One region of the Micromonospora sp. DT44 genome, then DNA from elsewhere that is predicted to be linked to it. Evidence: riboswitches for the same ligand, from Rfam matches in the RefSeq annotation. Region 1 holds a riboswitch; each other region holds the start of a gene.
What was found. A riboswitch is a leader RNA that binds a small molecule or an ion and turns the genes downstream of it on or off. The one in region 1 is predicted to bind cyclic di-AMP.
Positions count from the first base shown of each region.

Region 2: it holds a riboswitch for cyclic di-AMP, as region 1 does, so the genes downstream of both, ACLQ25_RS00865 (C39 family peptidase) here and ACLQ25_RS07455 (NlpC/P60 family protein) in region 1, are expected to answer to the same signal.
Region 3: it holds a riboswitch for cyclic di-AMP, as region 1 does, so the genes downstream of both, ACLQ25_RS06255 (coiled-coil domain-containing protein) here and ACLQ25_RS07455 (NlpC/P60 family protein) in region 1, are expected to answer to the same signal.
Region 4: it holds a riboswitch for cyclic di-AMP, as region 1 does, so the genes downstream of both, ACLQ25_RS20995 (coiled-coil domain-containing protein) here and ACLQ25_RS07455 (NlpC/P60 family protein) in region 1, are expected to answer to the same signal.

Region 1 is NZ_JBNCKS010000009.1:57,453-62,699, forward strand. It holds gene ACLQ25_RS07440 (zinc metalloprotease) at 1-532, shown strand, start outside; gene ACLQ25_RS07445 (pyridoxamine 5'-phosphate oxidase family protein) at 602-1,150, opposite strand; gene dcd (dCTP deaminase) at 1,228-1,806, shown strand; gene ACLQ25_RS07455 (NlpC/P60 family protein) at 1,868-2,908, opposite strand; cyclic di-AMP (ydaO/yuaA leader) riboswitch at 2,921-3,056, opposite strand; gene ACLQ25_RS07460 (N-acetylmuramoyl-L-alanine amidase) at 3,292-5,247, shown strand.
Region 2 is NZ_JBNCKS010000001.1:190,583-195,829, forward strand. It holds gene ACLQ25_RS00860 (hypothetical protein) at 1-605, shown strand, start outside; cyclic di-AMP (ydaO/yuaA leader) riboswitch at 891-1,031, shown strand; gene ACLQ25_RS00865 (C39 family peptidase) at 1,263-2,111, shown strand; gene ACLQ25_RS00870 (alpha/beta fold hydrolase) at 2,246-2,992, shown strand; gene ACLQ25_RS00875 (CDP-glycerol glycerophosphotransferase family protein) at 2,997-4,667, opposite strand; gene ACLQ25_RS00880 (D-ribitol-5-phosphate cytidylyltransferase) at 4,710-5,247, opposite strand, start outside.
Region 3 is NZ_JBNCKS010000007.1:119,738-124,984, reverse strand. It holds gene ACLQ25_RS06265 (helix-turn-helix transcriptional regulator) at 16-333, opposite strand; gene ACLQ25_RS06260 (carbonic anhydrase) at 495-1,217, shown strand; gene ACLQ25_RS06255 (coiled-coil domain-containing protein) at 1,276-2,298, opposite strand; cyclic di-AMP (ydaO/yuaA leader) riboswitch at 2,303-2,433, opposite strand; partial or broken gene ACLQ25_RS06250 (YibE/F family protein) at 2,600-3,019, opposite strand; gene ACLQ25_RS06245 (heavy metal translocating P-type ATPase) at 3,539-5,247, shown strand, end outside.
Region 4 is NZ_JBNCKS010000036.1:52,454-57,700, forward strand. It holds gene ACLQ25_RS20980 (STAS domain-containing protein) at 169-531, shown strand; gene ACLQ25_RS20985 (SRPBCC family protein) at 805-1,257, shown strand; gene ACLQ25_RS20990 (hypothetical protein) at 1,288-1,791, opposite strand; gene ACLQ25_RS20995 (coiled-coil domain-containing protein) at 1,885-2,961, opposite strand; cyclic di-AMP (ydaO/yuaA leader) riboswitch at 2,967-3,098, opposite strand; gene ACLQ25_RS21000 (cation diffusion facilitator family transporter) at 3,211-4,128, opposite strand; gene ACLQ25_RS21005 (HelD family protein) at 4,237-5,247, opposite strand, start outside.

The DNA.
Region 1 (5,247 bases):
CTTCGCCTTCCGCCTCGACAAAATCAACCGGGTGACGAACCCGTCGTGGTACCCGATCGTCGACGGCTCGTCGGCGGAGCGGTCGATGAAGTCGTCGCTGCGGGTCGGCGGCAAGAACACGCTCAACATCTACCTCGGTGAGTTGAGCGACGACCTGTTGGGCTGGGCGACCTTCCCACAGCGCAGGCTCAACAGCATGGATGGCGTGGTCGCGCTGAGCGAGTCGCTGCCGGGTGGCACCGCCACCAACTACAACCAAGGCGACACCGGCACCCACGAGGTGGGCCACTGGCTGAACCTCTACCACACCTTCCAGGGTGGTTGCGGCGGCTCGGGTGACGGGGTCAGCGACACCCCGGCCGAGGCGTCGCCCGCGTACGAGTGCCCGACCGGTCGGAACACCTGCTCGGCGACCGGCCTGGACCCGATCACCAACTTCATGGACTACACCTACGACTCGTGCATGTACCAGTTCACCGCTGGTCAGGCGAGCCGCATGCTGACCGCGTGGAACGCGTACCGCGCGGCCTAACTCCTCGCGTACACCAGGTGCCGGCTCCGTCACGACGGAGCCGGCACCGGCGTTTTTCGATGGCCGTGGTCAGGCGGCCGTGCACTGGACGTCGCGGCTGCGACGGGTCGGGCGCGTCTGCGGTACGGGGGAAGCCGCGGCCGCCGCGGGCGGGGTCTGCGGATCGAGCCAGACCTGCACGGCCGGACGCCCCACGGCGATGCCCAGGCCGTGCTGGTCGCGACGGGTCAGCATCGCCACGTCGACGGTGAACTCGAACAGCCGCCAGTCGGCCCGCGGCTCGGCCCGGGCGCTCTGCGCCAGCCGGGCCACCCGGACCGGGTCGGTGACCGGCCAGGCGTGACCCGCCACGTACGCCTCGTCGTCGCTCTCCTCCGGAGGGAACGAGTGCAGTGCGTATCGGCCGTCCCGTTCGAGGTCCCGGCGCTTCGGCGAGTCGATGATGAAGCAGAACAGACCCTCGTCGGTGATGACCGGGGAGACCGGATGGACCCGGGGCCCACCGTCGGCACGGACCGTGGCCAGATAGCCGAAGCCCGGCCCGTACTGCTGCAGGAGAACGCGGATGCCGTCGGCGAGGCGGGGCTCGTCGGCGGCGAAATCGGACCAGGAAGCCATGCGGGCATTCTATCGAACAAATGTACGAGGAGCGACCTCGACACGCTGGTCACCGCCCACCTCGCTATGGTGGTCCGATGCTGCTCTCCGACCGTGACCTGGTCTCCGAGATCAAGGCCGGCACGCTGGGCCTGGAGCCGTTCGAGCCCACCCTGGTCCAACCCTCCAGCATCGACGTACGACTCGACCGGCTGTTCCGGGTCTTCAACAACCATCTCTACACCCACATCGATCCGGCCATGCAGCAGGACGACCTGACCTCGGTGGTCGAGGTGCCCGACGGCGAGCCGTTCGTGCTGCACCCGGGAGAGTTCGTGCTCGCCTCGACTCTGGAGGTGATCTCGCTCGGCGACCAGCTCGCCGGCCGACTGGAGGGGAAGAGCTCGCTGGGCCGCCTCGGCCTGCTCACGCACTCCACCGCCGGGTTCATCGACCCGGGCTTCTCCGGGCACGTCACGCTGGAGCTGTCCAACGTGGCGAACCTACCGATCACCCTCTGGCCGGGCATGAAGATCGGTCAACTCTGCATCTTCCGGCTCTCGTCGCCCGCCGAGCACCCGTACGGCTCGGTGGTCTACGGGTCGCGTTACCAGGGTCAGCGGGGGCCGACGCCGAGTCGTTCCTGGCAGAACTGGCGCGCCTGGCCGACGCGTTAGGAGACGACGCAGGGCCCGCCGCGAGCGGATCGCGACGGGCCCTGACTGCGTCCCGCGTCGGTCAGCCGGGGCGACCGTAGCTGTGGACGGGCCCGTCGTCGACCTTCTTCATCTTGACGGGCACACCGGCTTGGGAGGCGTGCACCACCCAGCCGTTGCCGACGTACATGCCGACGTGGTGGATGTCGCTGTAGTAGAAGACCAGGTCACCGGGGCGCAGGTCGCCCTTGCTGACGTTCTTGGTGACCCGGCTCTGCGCGGCGGCGTTGTGCGGCAGCGACACACCGGCCTTCGCCCAGGCGGCCAGCATCAGCCCGGAGCAGTCGTACGACTCCGGACCCTCGGCGCCCCACACGTACGGCTTGCCGATCTGCGCGCAGGCGAACTTGACCGCGATGCCGGCACCGCCACCCGGGTAGCTGGCCGGGCAGGGCGCGGGGCGCAGCGAACCGCCGCCGCCGCTGCCGTACACCTTGAGGCGCAGCTTCTGTAGCCGGTCGATCTCCTCGTTGATCTGCTTCTTCTTCGCCGCCAACTGGGCCTCGGTGCGGGTCAGCTGGACCACCATCTCGTCCAGCGGCGCCTTCTGCCGGGCCAGCTCGTTGCGCAGGTCGGCGACCTGGCGGACGTCCTCCTGCTGGTTGTGGGCGAAGCGGTCGAGCATTTCGAGCTGACCGACCATCTCGCTGGGCGACCGGCTGCCGAGCATCGTGTTGACGGTCGACAGGTTCTCACCCATGTACGCGCGCACGGCCAGCGCGCTGACCTTGTTCATCGCGGCGTCGACCTGGCGCTCCAGCGGCCCGATGCGGGCGGCGAGCGCGTCGGCCTGCTTGCGCTTGAGGGCCAGGTCGGACTGGGTGGCGTTGTGCCGCTCGATGATCGGTTCGAGCTTGTTCCAGTCCTCGTCGATCTGGCGTTCGATCTCGGCGACGGACGGGTCGGCGTGGGCCACCGTGGCGCTGCCCGTCAGGACGACGGCGACGCCGACCAGGGCGGCGAGTGCGGTGGTGAAGCGGGACCAGCGTGGACGCGGCACGGTCGACGTCGGGTCGGCCGGAGCCGACCGTCCGAACGACGGCCGCGGGGCTTGGAGGGCCACCGGGTTCCGTACTCCTTCTTCCTGACCGCCTACCGGGTTAGCTGACGGGTTCGGGCGGGAAGTGGGCGCCCTACCGCAGGAACTGCGGATTCACCCCGAGGAACCTGGGTCCCCGGCTCGCTCGCGAGCGACTCGGCGGTGTCGGTCCGTTACCGCCCGGGGTGGGCAGACCTGCTACCGGGCCGACGAAAGACCAGAGTAGAGACGGCCGTTACCGATCCGCAACCCGTGCGGCCGTGACACTCCGTACCGATTGCAGCGGGCCATCGGGCGGATGTGAAGATTTCCTTCCGTACGTTTCGAAACATGGAAAGGTATTGACGCGGACTCCCGGGCAGGACGAAGGTGACGGCACCGACACCAGTTGACATGTAGGGAGTTCGATGAAACGTCCGACCCTGCTCGCCGTCGCGCTCGTCACCGCCACGGCGGCCGTACCGCTGCCCGCCGGCCCGGCCACCGCGGCCCCCGCCGCCGACCGCCAGCAGCAGTACGCCGCCGCGGCGACCGAGTACGGCGTACCCATCGACGTACTGCTCGGCGTCTCCTACCTGGAGTCCCGCTGGGACAGCAACGCCGGCACGCCGAGCACCAGCGGCGGCTACGGCCCGATGCACCTGACCGACGCCCGGCAGGTGGCCGCCCTACCGCGGAGCGGTCATCACGACGCCCCGGGCGAGGATCCGCGCGGCGACGAGTCCCGTCGTGCTCTCGCACCGGCGCCCGCCACCGGGAACGCGCCGCCGAGCGCAGCACTGCAGACCGTGGACGCCGCCGCCGCGCTCACCGGCGCCACCGCCGAGGCGCTGCGCACCGACCCGACGACGAACCTCCGGGGTGGGGCGGCGCTGCTGGCCGCGTACCAACGGGAGGTCGGCGCCCCGGTCGGAGTCGGCACCGACCCGGCCACCTGGTACGGCGCGGTGGCCCGCTATGCCGGCGCGGACAGCGCCGATGCCGCGGCGGCCTTCGCCGACGAGGTCTTCACCACGATCGGCGCCGGCGAGACGCGGGTGACCGACGACGGCCAGCGGGTCACGCTGCCGGCCCGGGCGGTACGACCCGAGCGGTCCTGGCTGGACCGACTGGGACTGCGGCGACTCGCCCGCCCGGACGGGTTGGAGTGCCCGAGCACGGTGTCCTGCGAGTGGATCCCGGCACCCTACGCGGCGTTCGGCGACGGCGACTACGGCAACCACGACCTGTCCGACCGGCCCGACCGGCAGAAGATCGAGTACATCGTCATCCACGACACCGAGGCGAGTTGGGCGACCACCCTGCAACTCGTCCAGGACCCGACCTACGTGAGCTGGCACTACTCGCTGCGCTCGGTGGACGGGCACATCGCCCAGCACGTCAAGACCAGGGACGTCGCCTGGCACGCCGGCAACTGGTACGTCAACGCCAAGTCGATCGGGCTCGAACACGAGGGCTTCGCCGCGCAGGGCACCTGGTACACGGAGGCGATGTACCGGACGTCCGCGAAGCTCGTTCGGCACCTCGCGCTGCGGTTGGGCATCCCGCTGGACCGTCAGCACATCATCGGCCACGACAACGTGCCCGGCACGACCGCGTCGACCGTCCGTGGAATGCACTGGGACCCGGGGCCCTACTGGGACTGGACGCACTACTTCGACCTGCTGCACGCCCCACGGCTGGACACCGGCACCCCGGCCACCGGGCTGGTCCGGATCGACCCCGACTACGCGACCAACCAGCCGGCGTTCACCGGATGCGTCACCCCGGGGACGCCGTGCGCGCCACGCGGCTCCTCGTCGGTGGTGCTACGCACCGCGCCGGCCCCGGACGCGCCGCTGGTCAACGACATCGCGCTGCGCCCCGACGGCACCCCGAACACGATGGACGTGTCGGACCACAGGGCCCGCGCGTCCGCCGGCCAGACGTACGCCCTGGCCGGTCGACAGGGTGACTGGACGGCCATCTGGTACCTCGGGCAGCGGGCGTGGTTCCACAACCCGGCGTCCGCGCCGACGGCCGCCTGGACCGTCGGCATGGTGGTCACGCCGAAACCCGGCCGGGCCACGATCCCCGTCTACGGGCGGGCGTACCCGGAGCAGGCGGCCTACCCGGCCGGCGTGCCCTACCAGGCGATCTCACCGTTGCAGTACACCCTCGCCGCCGGCCAGCGCTACGCCGTCGGCGCTGTGCTGCCCGGCGAGTACTACCGGGCCAGCACGTTCGACGGCTCCTCGCCCGGCGACTGGACGGTGATCCGGGGCCAGAACCGGTACGCGCAGATCCAGTTCGGCCATCGCATCATGTACGTCGACCTCGCCGACGTGCAGTTGCTGCCGTCCCCGGTGGGCGCACCCCGCTGA
Region 2 (5,247 bases), on a different contig from region 1:
AGATGGCCGTCGCCGAGATGGCCGACCTGCGCCGGTACGCCGAGGAGGTGGCCGTGGCCGCCGCCCGGGCCGCGCGGACCGCCCGGCGGCGGCGCGCTGACTGGCTGGTCGCTCAGGACGAGGCGCAGCGGGCCTGGACGGCGTACGACGAGGCGGACACGGCCGCCCGTCGGGTCGCCGGTGCCGGGGCGTTGCCGACACCGCGTACCCCGCACACCCCCGCCGAGTACGCGGCCCGGGAGCGGTACCTGCACCGTGCCGCCATGGCGGCGCACTGGCGGGGGGAGTTGACCATGGCTCAGCTCGGCGACGTCTTCGGGCATCGCCGCGGCTGGGACCCCCGCCGGCACCCGGTCGAGCAGGAGACGCTGCTCATCCGGGCGATCCGTGACGCGAGGCTGGCCGAGCACCGGACGGCCGTCGAGCGGGAGCGGTCGTCCTGGCGGGACGCCGAGGTGGCCGCCGAGTCGGCGCGCGTCCTCGCCGAGGAGGCGTACGCGGCGGCGGTCCGGTCGCGGCCGAGCCCGGCGTTCTCCCGGCGCACCGCGACGCGGCCGTCGCGTACGGACCTCGTGGCACGCTGGCGTCCGGCCCGGGCCGGTTGAGCCCGATCTGTTATGTGAGGCGGGTCACCGGCAGCGGAAATCGGGCGGTCGGCATCATCGGCGGCCATTGTGCCCGCGATTGTGGCGGCGTTGCCGGCCACCTGTCCGGTTGTCGCCCGCAGGTGCCGCCGGAACCGGTTGTCCCATCGAGTCACGTCAGCGGCAAAACGCGCAGAAATTGCTGGGCCAATCGATGTTTATGCAGGTGGGCGCGGCTTGGCAGAGTGCGCACCGGCCAGTACTGTCGTCCCGTCCGGTGCGGTTACCGATCGCAGGAGGCGACGCCGCGCCGACCCGCTCAATCGTGATCAACGAACCGGGGACCCACAGTAAGTCCGGGGTGAATCCGCGAGCCACGGCCCGCGGTAGGGCGATCTTCCCGCCCGAATCCGTCAGCTAACCCGGTAGGCGGTGACGGAAGGAGTTCCATCCTCGTGCAGCACCCCTCGACCCTTGCACTGTTCCCCCGCCTCCACGGCGTCGCGGTGTCCCCGCTCATCCGCCTCGTGACGGTGAGCTGACCCCCCGGGTCACCGCACTTCCCGCCCGGCCGCGCCGGGCGTACCCCTGAGCGGTCCACCACCCGCGGGCCCCTGCCCGCGCGCTGGCGCCTGCCCGGATACCGGTCGAGCCCGGTGTGCCGCTCACCCCCGAACCGTGGAGGACCCCGTGAAGCACACCCTGAAGCGCCAGCTCCGTCGCCTCGCGACCGAGCGTCCGTACCAGATCGTCGCCGCCTCCGCCGCGGCCCTCGCGATCGCCACCACCGCCGGCGCCCTGGTCGCCGGCGCCGACGACGCCCCGGACGGCCCGCGCACCCCGACCACGGTCGCCGAGATGCGCAGTGACACCGTCGCCTCCCGTGGCGAACTCCGGTCCGCGGCCCCGTCGGCGAGCGTCGCGCCGAGCACCGCCGCCCCGGCCACCAGCGCCGCGTCCCCCGCCGCGAAGGCCACGAGCAACCCGGACGTCACCCGGAAGCCGACGCCGCCGAAGCCGCCCGCGACGAAGGTGCTCGACTACGCCTACGAGGCGCAGAACACCTACTACAACTGCGGCCCCGCGGCCACCCGCAACGCGCTCAGCGCCAGCGGCATCGACCGCACCCAGGAGGAGCTCGGCGCCGAACTGGGCACCACCGAGATGGGCACCAACTCGGCCGAGGACACCACCCGGGTGCTCAACGCCGAGGTGAAGGGCTCCCCGTACCGCACCCGCATGTTCGCGGGCACGCCCAGCCCGGCCCAGATGGACCGCCTTCAGGCCGACGTGGTCAAGGCCATCACCGATGGTCGGGGCGTGGTGGCAAACGTCGCGGGTGACGCCATCGACACCGAGGGCGGCTATCACTCCTACGGCGGTGGGCACTACATCGCCGTCGTCGGCTACAAGGACAACGGCCGTACCGTGCGGATCGCCGACTCGGCGAACGCCGCCGACCCGGCCTACTGGATCACCACGATCGACCTGGCGAACTGGATCGCCACCCGGGGTTACTCCGCCTGACCAACGCGCGACACCCCACGACGCCGCGGGCGCCGTCTCCCACGAGGGGCCGGCGCTCGCGGCGTTCCCGTGTCGGGGCGCGACGCCGGTGAAGGGCTCTCGTACCGGGCCGCGAACCGTGGGAGACTGCGGCCGTGGTGGATGAATCGGGTGGTCAAGCCGGCCGTGAGCCGATCCTGTTGCTGCTGCACGGCATGGGGGCGACGGGTGACGTGTGGCTGCCCTGGGCGCCACTTCTGGAGCACCACTGGCCCGGCCGGTGGCTGGCGCCCGATCTCGCCGGTCACGGTTGGTCGGCGCCGCTGTCGTCGTACTCCTTCGAGGGTTTCGCCCAGCGGGTCACGCAGGGCCTGGCCTCCGACGACCGCATCGTCGTGCTCGGGCACTCGCTCGGTGGCGTGGTCGGCCTGGCGCTGGCGGCCCGCGCCGCCGGTCTGCCGGTGGACGCGGTGGTGGGCTTGGGCATCAAGGCCGTCTGGGCGCCCGCCGAGCTGGCCCGCGCCGCGGACCTCGCCGCCCGCCCGGTGGGCTGGTTCACCAGCCGCACCGAGGCCGCCCGCCGCTATCTGCGGGTCGCCGGCCTCACCGGTCTGGTCCTCCCGGACCACCCGATGGTCGACGCCGGTCTGCGTCAGGTCGACGGCCGGTGGCGGCTCGCGATGGACAACGCCGCGTTCGCCGTCGGTGCGCCCGACCTGGCCGCGCTGCTCGCGGCGACCGACGTGCCGGTGGTGCTGGCCCGCGGGGAGCACGACCCGATGGTCACGGACGCGCAGCTCAAGGAGTACGGCGTACCGGTCGCCACGCTGCCCGGTCTCGGGCACAACGCGCACCTGGAGGATCCGGCGGCCGTGCTGGCGTTGCTGGACCCGTACCGCTGATCGGTCAGGCGGCTGCGGGCGCGGGCAGTTCCCGGGCCGACGTCAGCTCGCGGCGGGCGGCGGTCAGGAAACCCTCGGCGTACGACTCGGCCGGGAAGTCGCCCAGGTAGCGGCGGCGGGTGACCCAGCGGGCATCGGCCAGCGGGTCGGTGTCCAGCAGGGCCGTGAGTACGGCGTCCACGTTGGACATGTCGCGCCGCAGCACGTAGCCCGAGCCGGCCAGTGGAAAGCGTTCGGTGAACCGGTCGCCCTCGTCACCCATGTCCGTGACGGCGTACGGCTTGCCCGAGTAGAGGTAGTCGGAGATCACCCCGGAGACGTCGGAGAGCAGCGCGTCCGAGCGGTTGACGCAATCGGTCAGGCTCAGCTCCCGGGCGGCCGCGCCGAACACGTGCTGCCGGCCGGTGCGGGCGCGGTCGACGGCCAGCAGTTCGGTGAGCCGGCCCAACTGGCGTGCCGACGCGGGGTTCTGCGTCGTGTACGGATGGGCCCGCAGGATCACCGTCGCGCCACGCCCCAGCAGCCGCCGCAGCAACTCCTCGGCCACGGGCAGCGAGCAGTAGTCGGCGTCGGCGTGGTGCCCGGTCCAGGTCGGGGTGTAGAGCACCATCGGGTGCGCGAGGCCCCGCGTCGGCTCCTGGCGTACCTCGATCGACTCGACCTGGGGACGGCCCACCACGACGAACTTCTCCGCCGGGATCTGCACCCCGGCGCGGGCGTACCGGTCGATCGCCGCCGGCCCGGCCACGAAGATCCGGTCGAAGATGCCCGAGACCGGGTTGGCGCTGGGCGCCTTGTCGCTGTCGCCGTGGTGCAGTTGGACGTGGGTGAGCTGGGTGAACCGGATGCAGTGGCTGTTCTTCGCCCCGTGGTTGACGTAGAAGGCCACCCGCAGGCTCGGCACCAGCGCCTCGTCCATCGCGCGCAGCGTGGGGCAGTAGACCACCGGCGCGTCGGTGGCCGCCGCGATCGGCGCGACGAACTCCGGCTCACGGACCAGCACCAGGAAGGGCCGGCCGATCCGTTCGAGGTACGGCAGCCACATGGTGACCTGGTACTCGGAGCCGGGCGGCGCGGAGAAGTAGAGCAGGAACTCCGGCTCGTGCCGGCGTAGCGCGCGGGCGACCTGCCCACCGCCGGCGGCCGGACGGAACCGTCGCTTGGCCAGGTCCAGCGCGACCGCCCCGGCGGCGGCGGCCACCAGCAGGCTGGCGGCGAGCGCCACGACGGCCGGCAGGGTCAACGCGGCGGCGATGGCCACCACCGCGAGCAGGCCCAGCAGGGCGACGCCGAGTCGGTCAGCGATCAGCGGGGTCCAGGCGCGTACCGGCAGGTTGGCCGCCCGGATCTCCAGGTTGCCCGCGGTACGCAACGGCCCCACCAGCAGCACCAGCCCCAGCAGGACCAGCGCCGTCGCGGCTAGCGCGGGGTCGAAGCCGTCGTCGAGCCGTCGGGAGTAGCCGACCAGGACCGCCGCGGCGATCAGGGCGGTCTCGGCCACCAGGTCGGCGGCCGGTCGGATCCGCTGCTCGGCGGCCGCCGCCACCAGCGCGGCGACGGCCAGCGCGAGGCCCCACCTGGTGCTGCCGGTGAGGGCCAGCACGACGAAGGCCAGCACGGCGAGCCCGGTGCTCAGGCACCGGGCGGCCACCTTGCGAACCAGGTCACCACGCATGTTGCTCCGATCGCCGCCCTCGGTGTCGCGGTGCCGTCGGCGTCAGTTCGCGGACGCCGCGGCCGGCGTCTCGGACCGGTCCGGGCCGGCCTGCGTCGGCACGGACGGGCCGTCTCCCGGCGCCCGGCGTACGTCGATGACCTGACCGGTCAGGTCGGAGATCAACACGTCGAGCGAGGACTGGGCGACGGCCTCCGCGGCCAGCAGGGTGTTCTCCGGCTCCTCGCCGAAGGCCCGCGTACGCATGGGAGTGGCCGTCCGCTCCGGGTTGATGCAGTTGACCCGTACGCCGACGTCGGCCCACTCGTCGGCGAGCGCCTGGGTCAGGTTGACCAGGGCGGCCTTGGTGGACGAGTAGAGGGCGTAGCGGGCCCGACCCCGGGTGTACGAGCTGGAGGTGTAGAGCAGCAGCTGACCCTTGGTCTGCTGCAGGTACGGAAGGGCCTGCCGGGCGATGGTCACCGGACCGACGAAGTTGACCTGCAACACCCGGTCCATCGTCTCCTCGTCCATCTCGGCCAGGGCGCCCCGCTCCAGGATCCCGGCGGTGACCACCACATGGTCGATCCGGCCGGTGGCC
Region 3 (5,247 bases), on a different contig from region 1:
GGCGCACGGCGGTCGTCAGGGAGTGTCGTCGCCGGGGGTGGGGGTGAACAGCGCGAGGAGGTCACCGACCTGCACTTCGGCCTCGGCGGGGTGCCGGAACCGGCCGGCGGGGTTGAGGGTGTACTCGTTGCGCCGCCCAACCCGGGTGCGGTGCAGGTAACCCTCGGCCTCCAGGTCGGCGACGATGGCCTGGGCGGCCCGCTCGGTGACGCCCACCTCAGCCGCCACGTCACGGAGCCGGGCGGTGGGGTCGCGGGCGATGGCGAGCAGCACATGGCCGTGGTTGGTGAGGAATGTCCAGTTCCGGCCGCCTCCGGCCGTCGTGCTCGCCATCGTGGGGGCCGCCTTTCCGGGATCAACGTATGAAATCTAAATCACGCATATCTTGACGCATCTTGGCGTGCGTGTGACCGTTGAGCGCGAGCCAGCGCCCGCCGCCGGCCCGGTTCAAAAGACCATTGAGCAGGTCAAACGCGTGGAGACGAGGTGCGGGGATGAGCCCTTCCGGTACGCCCGGCGCGCAGCGGGGCACGCAGCGGACCGTCGAGCAGGCGCCGGTCGCCACCGAGCCGGCCCGAGCGTACGCCGAGCTGGTCTCCGGCAACCGTCGCTTCGTCGCCGGAGAGCCGCGCCACCCCAACCAGGATGCCGGGCACCGGGCCGCCGTGGCGGACGGGCAGCACCCCTTCGCGGTCATCGTCGGCTGCTCCGACTCGCGGCTGGCCGCCGAGATCATCTTCGATCGAGGGCTGGGTGACCTCTTCGTCGTCCGGACCGCCGGGCACACCACCGGGCCAGAGGTGCTGGGCAGCGTCGAGTACGCGGTGGCCGTCCTCGGTGCTCCGCTGGTGGTGGTGCTCGGCCACGACTCCTGCGGCGCCGTGCAGGCGGCGCGCGAATCGGCGGCCACCGGCATCGCGCCACCGGGACATCTCCCAGCGGTGGTCGACGCGGTGCTGCCCAGCCTGCGACGAGCCACGGCCGAGGGCGTGCACGACATCGACGGCATCGTCGACATCCACATCGCGCAGACCGTCGAGACGCTGCTCGGGCAGTCGCCCGTGCTGGCCGACGAGGTGGCGCGGGGGCGGTGCGCGGTGGTCGGGATGTCGTACCGGCTCGCCGCCGGGGCGGTGCGACCCGTGACCCCCGTACCGGACGGAGCCCCGACGGGCGACGAGCCCTCGGACGACCCGGCCGCGACAACCGCCGCCTGACGCGCCGAGGGCCGCCCCGCCGGACGGCGGGACGGCCCTCGCACTGCTGAGCGTCGGATCAGAGCAGCGACATGTGTACGTGGTCAGTGTGGTTCGACGGCCCGCTGTACGACTTCCAGCCGGTCGCCGGGAACCAGATCTGCCGGTTCCAGATCACGTAGTAGATGCCGAGCCGGTCGGCGTTGCGGATGAGGAACGCGGCCACGTTGTTGCCGTACATCCGGGTGTCGTTGTTGTGCCACGGGCTGAAGCCGCTCTTCTGCAACGACCAGTCACAGGCGCGACCCTTCGGGTGCTCGTACGGTCCACCGTTGCGGTGGCAGCCCACGAACCGGTTGAACCCGGCCCGCTTGACCTCCTTGTACGCGTGCAGCGTGCGCGGCGTGACGCAGCCGGAGGTGGTCGGGTCCTTCTCGCTGCACGACTGCGCCTTCCAGTCGCCGTCGGCGGTGCGACCCGGGCCGATCCGGGCGACCGGGGAGGTGGCGTCCACCAGGCCGCCGGTGAAGCCCTCGCCGCCGACCAGCGCGAGCGCCTTGTCCGCGTCGCGCTTGTCCTTCGCCATCAGCGCGGTCTGCTTCTGCTGCTCCCGTACCTCGGCGTCGAGGGCCAGCTTGGCCTCCTCGGCGCGGGACTTCACCGTGTTGACCTCGGCGAGCTTCTTCTCGTTGACCATGTTCATCTCGTCGAGCGCCGCGGCCCGCTGGACGAACGAGTCCGGTGCGTCGGCCTCCAGCAGCATCGCGATCGCGCCGACCCGTCCGGTCCGGTACGACTGGGCGGCGATCTGCGCGACCTGCGGGGCCAGCGCGGCCAGGTCGGCCTTCGCCCGCTCGACCTCGGCCGCCAGTTCGAGCTGCCGCTTCTTGGACCTGTCCAGTTTGGACTTGGCCGCCACGTAGTCCCGGTTGGTCTGCTCGATGACGTCGGTGAGCAGCTTGGGCTCGTCGCCGTCCTCCTCGTGCCCGGACGGTGTGGGGGTCGTCGGGGCGGCGTGGGCCGGGAGAGGGCCGGCGAGCACGGTCAGCGCAGCGAACACGGCCACCACGGGCGTCAACCAGCGGCGTAGGGGTGCCGTCACAATCTTCCCTTCCGTCGACCGCCGACCGGGTTAGCTGACGGGTTCGGGGCGGAAGTGGCCCCTACCGCTGTCGCGGATTCACCCCAGGTACCTGGGTCCCCGGCTCGCCGGTTGGCGATTGGGCGGTGGCACCGCAGGCGCCGCTGCGCGCCTTCGTCGGTGACCGGCAGCGAGGTTACCCGAGAGTCCACCGCCTCAGCTACGTCCTGATGCCGACTAAAAGCGTCATTTCGCCATGGCGTTGAGTGACCAGTGACGCGGTTCTCAGGGCGGGTGCCCGATCCGGTCACGCTGAGGAGTGTCACCATGCCGTATCCGTGCTCCTGTTCGGCTCTGGCCACCCGGTGGTGGCGGTGGATGGGGGTGTGTTCCGCTGTGGATCGGGCCGGTCGGCCCGATCCGCCGGCGGGGAACTGAGAGCGGCGAGCGCCTCCGCGCGGTCCGCGCGGGGGCGCGGTGGCACGGCGTCCGCACCGGGCGTGGCTGTCGACCCGGCTGCGGTCACCACTGCGGCCAGCCCGGTGGTGAGGGGTACGGCGGCGATCAGGCCGAGCGTGGCGACCGCGCTGCGGACGATCTCCTGTGCGAGGAGCTCGCTGGTCAGAATCTGCCCGATGGGGCGCGAGTCGGCGGTGAGCAGAAGCAGCAGCGGCAGCGACGCGCCCGCGTACGCCAGGACGATGGTGTTGACGGTGGAGGCGATGTGGGCCCGGCCGACGCGGTTCGGTCACCATCCGGGTCACCGTGCCGTGGTGGCGCGGAAGATCCGCGCCACCGCCGCTCTTCGGTGCGCCGTCCCGTGGCCACAGCACCACGGCGGCGACGACGGTGGCCACGAAGAGCGGTACCACCGTCGCGACGAGGATCCGTCGTACCCGGGGCGGGGCGGGGCGGGACGAGCGGAATGGCTGTGGTCGGAACCCAATGCGAGAGACTCCCAACGATCCGGTGCGGGGTACGTGCCGGCGGCCTGTGCGGTTCAGTTCCGCCGGACGAACGTGGGCGCGAGCGCGTCGGTTCGCCGCCTGACGACCTGGCAATCACGGAGAGTGATGAAGTGACCCGGTCGGCGCCGTACGGGGCCGCGCTGTTGCAGCGCCGTCGCCCGTCTCGGCGGCGGGATCCGGTGGGTCATCGCCGGACGATGCTAACCAGCGCCCCGGGGTGACGCAGGATGTGCGGACGTGTCGGGGGAGTCGAACCGCCGACACCGCCCCGGCCGGGGCGGGATGGTGGGGTCATGCCTGAGCCACCCGCCGAGCACCGACAGCACGACAAGCGCGCCGGGCACGACAAGCACGCCGGGCACGACCCGGCCATGTTCCGTCGCCGGTTCTGGGTCTGTCTGGTGCTCACCGTGCCGGTGGTGCTGACCAGTGACCTGGTGGTGGACCGGCTCGGGCTCCGGCTGGACGTGCCAGGGCGCTCCTGGGTGGGGCCGGTGCTCGGTTCGGTGGTGTTCCTCTGGGGTGGCTGGCCGTTCCTGGTCGGCGCGGTACGGGAGATCCGGGACCGCGCGCCGGGCATGATGCTGCTGGTCGCGATGGCGATCACCGTGGCGTACACCGCGTCGCTGGCGACCAGCCTGGGTGCCTTCGACCTGGACTTCTGGTGGGAGCTGGCCGCGCTGGTCACCATCATGCTGCTCGGGCACTGGCAGGAGATGAAGGCCATCGGGCAGGCCCGTGGGGCGCTCGCGGCACTGGCGGCGCTGCTGCCCGACGAGGCCGAGCGGGTGGCGGCGGACGGGCGGGTCGAGCGCGTGCCGGTCGACGGGCTGCGGGTCGACGACGTGGTGCTGGTCCGGCCCGGGGGTCGGGTGCCGGCCGACGGCCGGGTCGTCGACGGCGACGCGGAGTTGGACGAATCGATGATCACGGGTGAGTCGCGCCCGGTCGCCCGGTCGGCGGGCGATCGGGTGGTGGCCGGCACGGTCGCCACCGATTCGGCGATCCGGGTCCGTGTCGAGGCGCTGGGCGACGAGACGGCGCTCGCGGGCATCCAGCGCATGGTCGCGCAGGCGCAGCGCTCGGGCGGGCAGGCTCAACTGCTCGCCGACCGGTTCGCCGCCGCGCTGTTCTACGTGGCCACCGGTACCGCCGTGCTCACCCTGGTGGTCTGGACCGCGCTGGGTAAGCCCGATGAGGCGGTGGTGCGTACCGTCACCGTGCTGGTGATCGCCTGCCCGCACGCGCTCGGCCTGGCCATCCCGCTCGTCGTCGCGCTCTCCACGGCGCTGGCGGCGCGAAGCGGGATCCTGGTCAAGGACCGGCTCGCGTTGGAGCGCATGCGGACCGTCGACGCGGTGCTGTTCGACAAGACCGGCACGCTGACCCGGGGCGAGCACGAGGTCACCGACCTGGTGACGGCCCCCGGCGTGGACCGCGACGAGGCGTTGCGGATCGCCGCCGGCGTCGAGTCCGACAGCGAACATCCGCTGGCCCGGGCGATCGTGGCGGCGGCCGGGACGGGTGGGCCGGCCCGTGCGGACGGCTTCCGCTCGCTTCCGGGCCGCGGGGTGCGGGCCACCGTCGACGGTACGGAGTACGCCGTGGGCGGGCCGACCCTGCTGCGCGAGCGGGGTGGACCACTGCCGGACGAGGTACGGCAGGCGACCGGCCGCTGGTCGTCACGCGGTGCCGTGGTGCTGTATCTCCTGCGGTTGCCGGACACGGTGCTCGGGGCGTTCGCGCTCACCGACGCGGTGCGGCCGGAGGCCCGAAAGGCCATCGCCGAGCTGCGGGCGGATGGCGTCCGCACCATCGCCATGATCACCGGGGACGCGCGGTCGGTGGCCGAGTCGGTCGCCGCCGATCTCGGCTTCCGGGCCGGGGTGGACGAGGTCTTCGCCGAGGTGCTGCCGGCCGACAAGGACAGCCGGGTGGCGGAACTCCAGCGGCGCGGGCTGACCGTGGCGATGGTCGGTGACGGGGTGAACGACGCGCCGGC
Region 4 (5,247 bases), on a different contig from region 1:
TATTGAATGATCAGATGCCGAAAAGTGGGGATATGGGCGACTTTGTCCGCTCGGATCCGTGAATTGCTCATCCCGAGGGGTGGCGACCGAGGCCGTTGGAGGAATACTCTCGGTCGCGGCCCGCGTACTGATGAGGCGCCCGGGGGACGGGCGGGTGGAGGTGCTCGCGTGAGCCTGTCGATCGTGAAGTCGGTCCTGTCCGGTGGTGTCGTCGAGATCGCCCCGCGGGGTGAGATCGACGTCGACACAGCGTACGAGGTGCGTGAGGCCATTGCGGAGGTGCTGGCCAAGAGCCGCCCGCTCCGCATCGAGCTGAACATGAGGCTGGTCACCTTCATCGACTCCGTGGGCATCAGCGCCATGGTCGCCGGCTTCCAGACCGCCGAGGTCAGTGGCGTCAAGCTGGCCGTCACCGAGCCGAGCCGGTTCGTGCACCGTCAGCTCTGGGTGACCGGCCTGCTCGGTCTCTTCGGCGCGCCGGAGCCCTACTTCGCCGGGGCCGCCACCCCCGAGGTGCTTCCCGGCGCCTGAGGCGCGGGCTGCCACCGTCAGGCCTGCTCGTCCAGACCGGTCAGGGCCACGTCGGTCACCTCGCTGACCGCCCAGATCGCCGTGACTGACGCGTACCCGGCCGTCGGCGTCCACGGCGGCGTGTCCCTCTTCGTCACAACCGGTGATTTCCCATCAGCCGACCGTGGTGGGAACGCTGCGCGAATGCCGGGACAACGCAGGGTGTCCGTCCGGCCGTTGCCACCCCGCGCGGCGTACGGGACGATCGTGCGACCAGCGACGTCGGGAGACGGTGTGCTCAGCAGCGATACCTTCAGCTACTCCGTCCAGGCCCGCTGCTCAGTCGCCGAGGCGGCGGCGCTGTTAAGCGACCTGACCCGTCAGGGTGAACTGCATCCCCTGATCGTGCGGGTCCGCGAGGTGCCGCCCCGCCCGGGCGCCCGCGCCAGCTACACGATCAACGACAGGCTGGTCGCCGGCCCGCTGCGCTTTCGCACCACGTACCACGCGGACATGCTGGTCAGCGAGCCCGACGAGATCGTCACTGTGGCCCGTCAGTGGCCCGCCACCACGGTTCGCAACCACACCCGGCTGCGCGCCGAGCCGGACGATCTGGTCCGCATCGACGTCGACATCACCCTGCGCGCGCCGACACCCCTGTTCCGGTACGCCTTCAATCAGGCCCGCGCCGCCCACCTCGCCCTGGCCGCGCGCCTCGGCGCGGTCCTCGACAACCCCGCGCCCTGAGCCCATAAGCCGTCGAGGGTGGCTGCGCGATCAGGCGCGCGTCGCGCCGACCGCCGCGCTGCGGCGGGGTTGGCTGGGTCGGCGTCCCCAGGGCTTGTACGTCGACAGCACCGTCGCGATGATCATGAGACTGGTCGACACCGCGGGCGCGATCACCAGGTCGGCGCGATCCCGCGCCGGTAGCGCGGCGCCCAGCGCGCCGGCGTGCCGCAGGTTCGGGGTGAGCAGGAACAGCACCAGCCCGACCATCACCGTGGTGATCACGAGCTTGATCACCACCCAGCGGTAACGCAGCAGGCCCCAGGGGGTGAGCAGCGCGCTGGCGACACCGACGAGCCACACGAGCACGCTCAGCGGCGCGAAGAGCACGGTGCCGACGAGCCCGGCGACCGGGTAGACCACCGCCGGGTCGGCGCCGCGCTGTGCCGCGATGCCGAGCGTGAGCAGCACCAGGTCGGCCCCGAGCCAGCCGAGAGACGTGACCAGGTGCAGGGTGAGCAGGGCCTTGCGGGTGCGGGGCGCGATTCGCGGCATACCCGAATGCTCCCGGTCCGACCCCGCGTGGTCGTCCGACCAGCGACGACGTCCGGGGTACGCCCGCTGACGTACCCCGGACGGCGTCGGTGGTCAGTACACCGACAGGTGCACGTGGTTGGTGTGGTCGCTGGAGGGGTCGCCGTTCCCCCCGCTGTACGACTTCCAGCCGCTGCTGGGCAGCCAGATCTGCTTGAACCAGATCACGTAGAGCACCGCGAGCCGATCCGAGTTGCGGATGAAGTACGCGGCCAGGTTGTTGCCGTACGTCTTGTCGCCGCCGCTGGCGATCCCGCCGAAGCCACCCTTCTGCGCGGCGAAGTCACAGGCCCGGCCCTTGGGGTGCTCGCCCGAGCCGCCGTTGCGGTGACAGGAGACGTACCGGGTGAAGCCGGCGGCCTTGGCCTGGTTGAGCGCGTGCAGGGTGCGGGGGGTGATGCAGCCGCTGGCCGGGGTGGGGTCGTTGATGCTGCACGACTCGGACGGCCAGGAGCCGTCGGAGTTGCGCGGTGCGGGCTGGGCGTTGGCGGTGGAGGTGCCACGGTTGGAGCCGGTGTCGGTGTCGGTGTCGGCGCTGGCGCGTGCCTTGTCGTTGGCGACGGTCAGGGCCCGCTCGGCCTGCTCCTTGCGCTTGGCCATCACCTCGACCTGCTTACGCTGCTCCCGGATCTCGCCGTCGAGGGCGACGCGGGTGCGGTTCGCCTCGTCCCGGATCGCGTGCAGGTCGCGCAGCACCCGGTCCTCGTTCGCGGCCACCGCGTCGAGGGCGGCCGCCCGGTCCATGAAGCCCTCGGGGGTGTTGCTGTTGAGCAGGGCCGAGACGGTGCTGAGCCGGCCGGTGCGGTACGCGACGCCGGCGATCTCGCCGACCTTGCCGTTGCGTACGGTCATCTCGGCCTCGGTGTCCTTCAGTTTGACCGCGAGCTGCTGTTGCCGCTGGATGGAGGTGTCCAGCGCGCGCTTCGCGTCCAGGTAGCCCTTGCTGGCCGCCTCGAGCTGGGCCCGTAGCGCCGGGGTGCCGCCCTCCTCGTCGCCGTCGGGCGCGGCGGCGGCCCGCAGGCCGCCGGGTGCAGCGGCGGTGGCGGCGCCGACTGGAAGCGCGACGCCGAGGGTGACCATCATGACGATCAGTGCCGCAAGCCGGGCGGCGGGTGGTCGTGCTGGTGCCACTACGCATGTCCTTCCGTCAGCCGCCGACCGGGTTAGCTGACGGGTTCGGGACGGAAGATCCCTACCGCTGACGCGGATGCACCCCAGGAACATGGTTCCCCGGTTCGCCCTGTCGGGCGATTAGGCGACGGCCGCCACCGGCGCCGGGAGGCGCCGCCGGGTGGTGGCCGGGACAGAGCCTACCGGTGCTGGTGGGGTCTGTGCAGCCGATGTTACGGAAGGTGCCTGCACCTTCACGAAGGATGACGGTCACCACTCGACGGAACCGCAGGCGCCCGGGGCGGCACCGGGCTCGGTCTGCAGCGTGGCGTGCTCGATGCGGAAGTCGTCCCGCAGGGCGGTACGCGCCGCGGTGAGCACCGCGCCGACCTCCGCGCCGGGCGCCATGGTCAGGTGCGCGGAGGCCACCTCCATGCCCGAGGTGAGCGTCCAGACGTGCAGGTCGTGCACCTCGACCACGCCGGGCACCGCGGCCAGTCGGTCGTGCACGGCGGTGACCTGGAGGTGTTCCGGGGCGGCCTGCACGAGGATGCGTACGGCGGCCCGCCCCAGCCGCCAGGTGCGCGGCAGGATGAACACGCCGATCGCTACCGCGACCAGCGGATCGGCCCACCACCAGTCGGTGACGGCGATGAGCAGCGCGGCGCCGATCACGCCGAGCGAGCCGAGCAGGTCGCCGAGCACCTCCAGGTAGGCACCCTGGAGGTTGATGCTCTCCCGGGCGCCGGCGCGCAGCAGCCCGAAGGCGACCACGTTCGCGAGCAGGCCGAGGATGGCCACCGTGAGCATCGGACCACTGAGCACCCGGTGTGGGTCGCCGAACCGGCCGATCGCCTCGATCACCACGTAGATCGCCACGCCGGAGAGCAGGACGGCGTTGGCCAGCGCGGCGAGCACTTCGAGGCGGTAGAGCCCGAAGGTGCGTTGCGGGTCGCCGGTGGCCCGCCGCGTAGCGGTGATCGCGGCGAGCGCCATCCCGATGCCGAGCACGTCGGTGAACATGTGCCCGGCGTCGGAGAGCAGGGCCAGTGAGCCGGTGTGGAAGGCGGTCACCGCCTCGACCACCATCAGGGCAGCGAGCAGTCCGAAGGCCGCCCAGAGCCGTCCCCGATGCTGGTGGGCGGCGTTGGCGACCGAGCCGTGGTGGTGGTCATGTCCTGCTCCCACGAAACCCACCCTCCGACGCCGCCCGGGACGCGGTCAAATATATGCTCACATCGCTATGTGTGCAAGTGTAAGGCGAGGGCCGGCCTACGGGCGATGCCAACGCGACGGTCAGCCGGTCGGGTCGACGGTGGTGAGCCGCTGAGTGGCGCGGGAGAGCGCCACGTAGAGCGTGCGTACGCCGGAGCCCGGATCGGCCCGGATCTCGCTGGGGGCGACCAGCACGACCCCGTCGTACTCCATGCCCTTGGCCTCCAGGCTGGTCACCACCTGCAAGCGCGTCGAGCCGAGCGCGTCGAGCCAGCCGGCGACCTCGTCGCGGCGGGTGACCGGCGTGATCACCCCGACCGTGCCGTCGACCTCGCCCAGCAGGCCGGTGGCCGCCTGCACGGCCGCGGCCTGGAGCCCGGCGGGCGGCACCACCAGCTCGACCGGGTCGACGCCGGTGGAGCGGACGGCCCTCGGCAGGGGCAGGTCCGGGTAGAGCCGGCGGATCTCCGCCGCCGCCACCGCGAAGATCTCCGCCGAGTTGCGGTAGTTGGTGGTGAGCGTGAACTCGTGCCGTTTGCGTCGGCCCAGCGCCTGGTCGCGGGAGCGGGTCAGCTCCTCGGGGTCACCGGTCCAGGCGGTCTGCGCCGGGTCGCCCACCACCGTCCACGAGGCCAACCGCCCACGCCGACCGATCATCCGCCACTGCATCGGCGAGACGTCCTGCGCCTCGTCGACAACCACGTGCGCGTACTCCCGGTAGTCCTCCGGCCGCTCCCGGGCCGCCGCGCGGGCGGCCCGCTGCCGGTCGGCGGCGGTGCTCAGCTCACGGACGCCGCCCGCGAGCTGGAACGGGTCGCGTCGGGCCCGCGCCGGTTTCACCGGCTTGCCGAGCAGCGCGTCCAGCTCGTCGAGCAGCGCCACGTCCGCGATGGTCAGGCCCGCAGTGTCCAGACTCTGGTACGCCGTGCCGAGCAGCCGGATCTCCGCGCCGGAAAGGATCCCGCCGGCGTACCGGCGCAGCCGTTCCGGTCGAGCCAGCCAGCCGAGCACGTGCCGGGGGTGCAGGCGTGGCCACCAGGCCTTGAGGAACTCCCGGAACTCCGGCCGCTCGGCGATCTCGCCCTCGAAGGC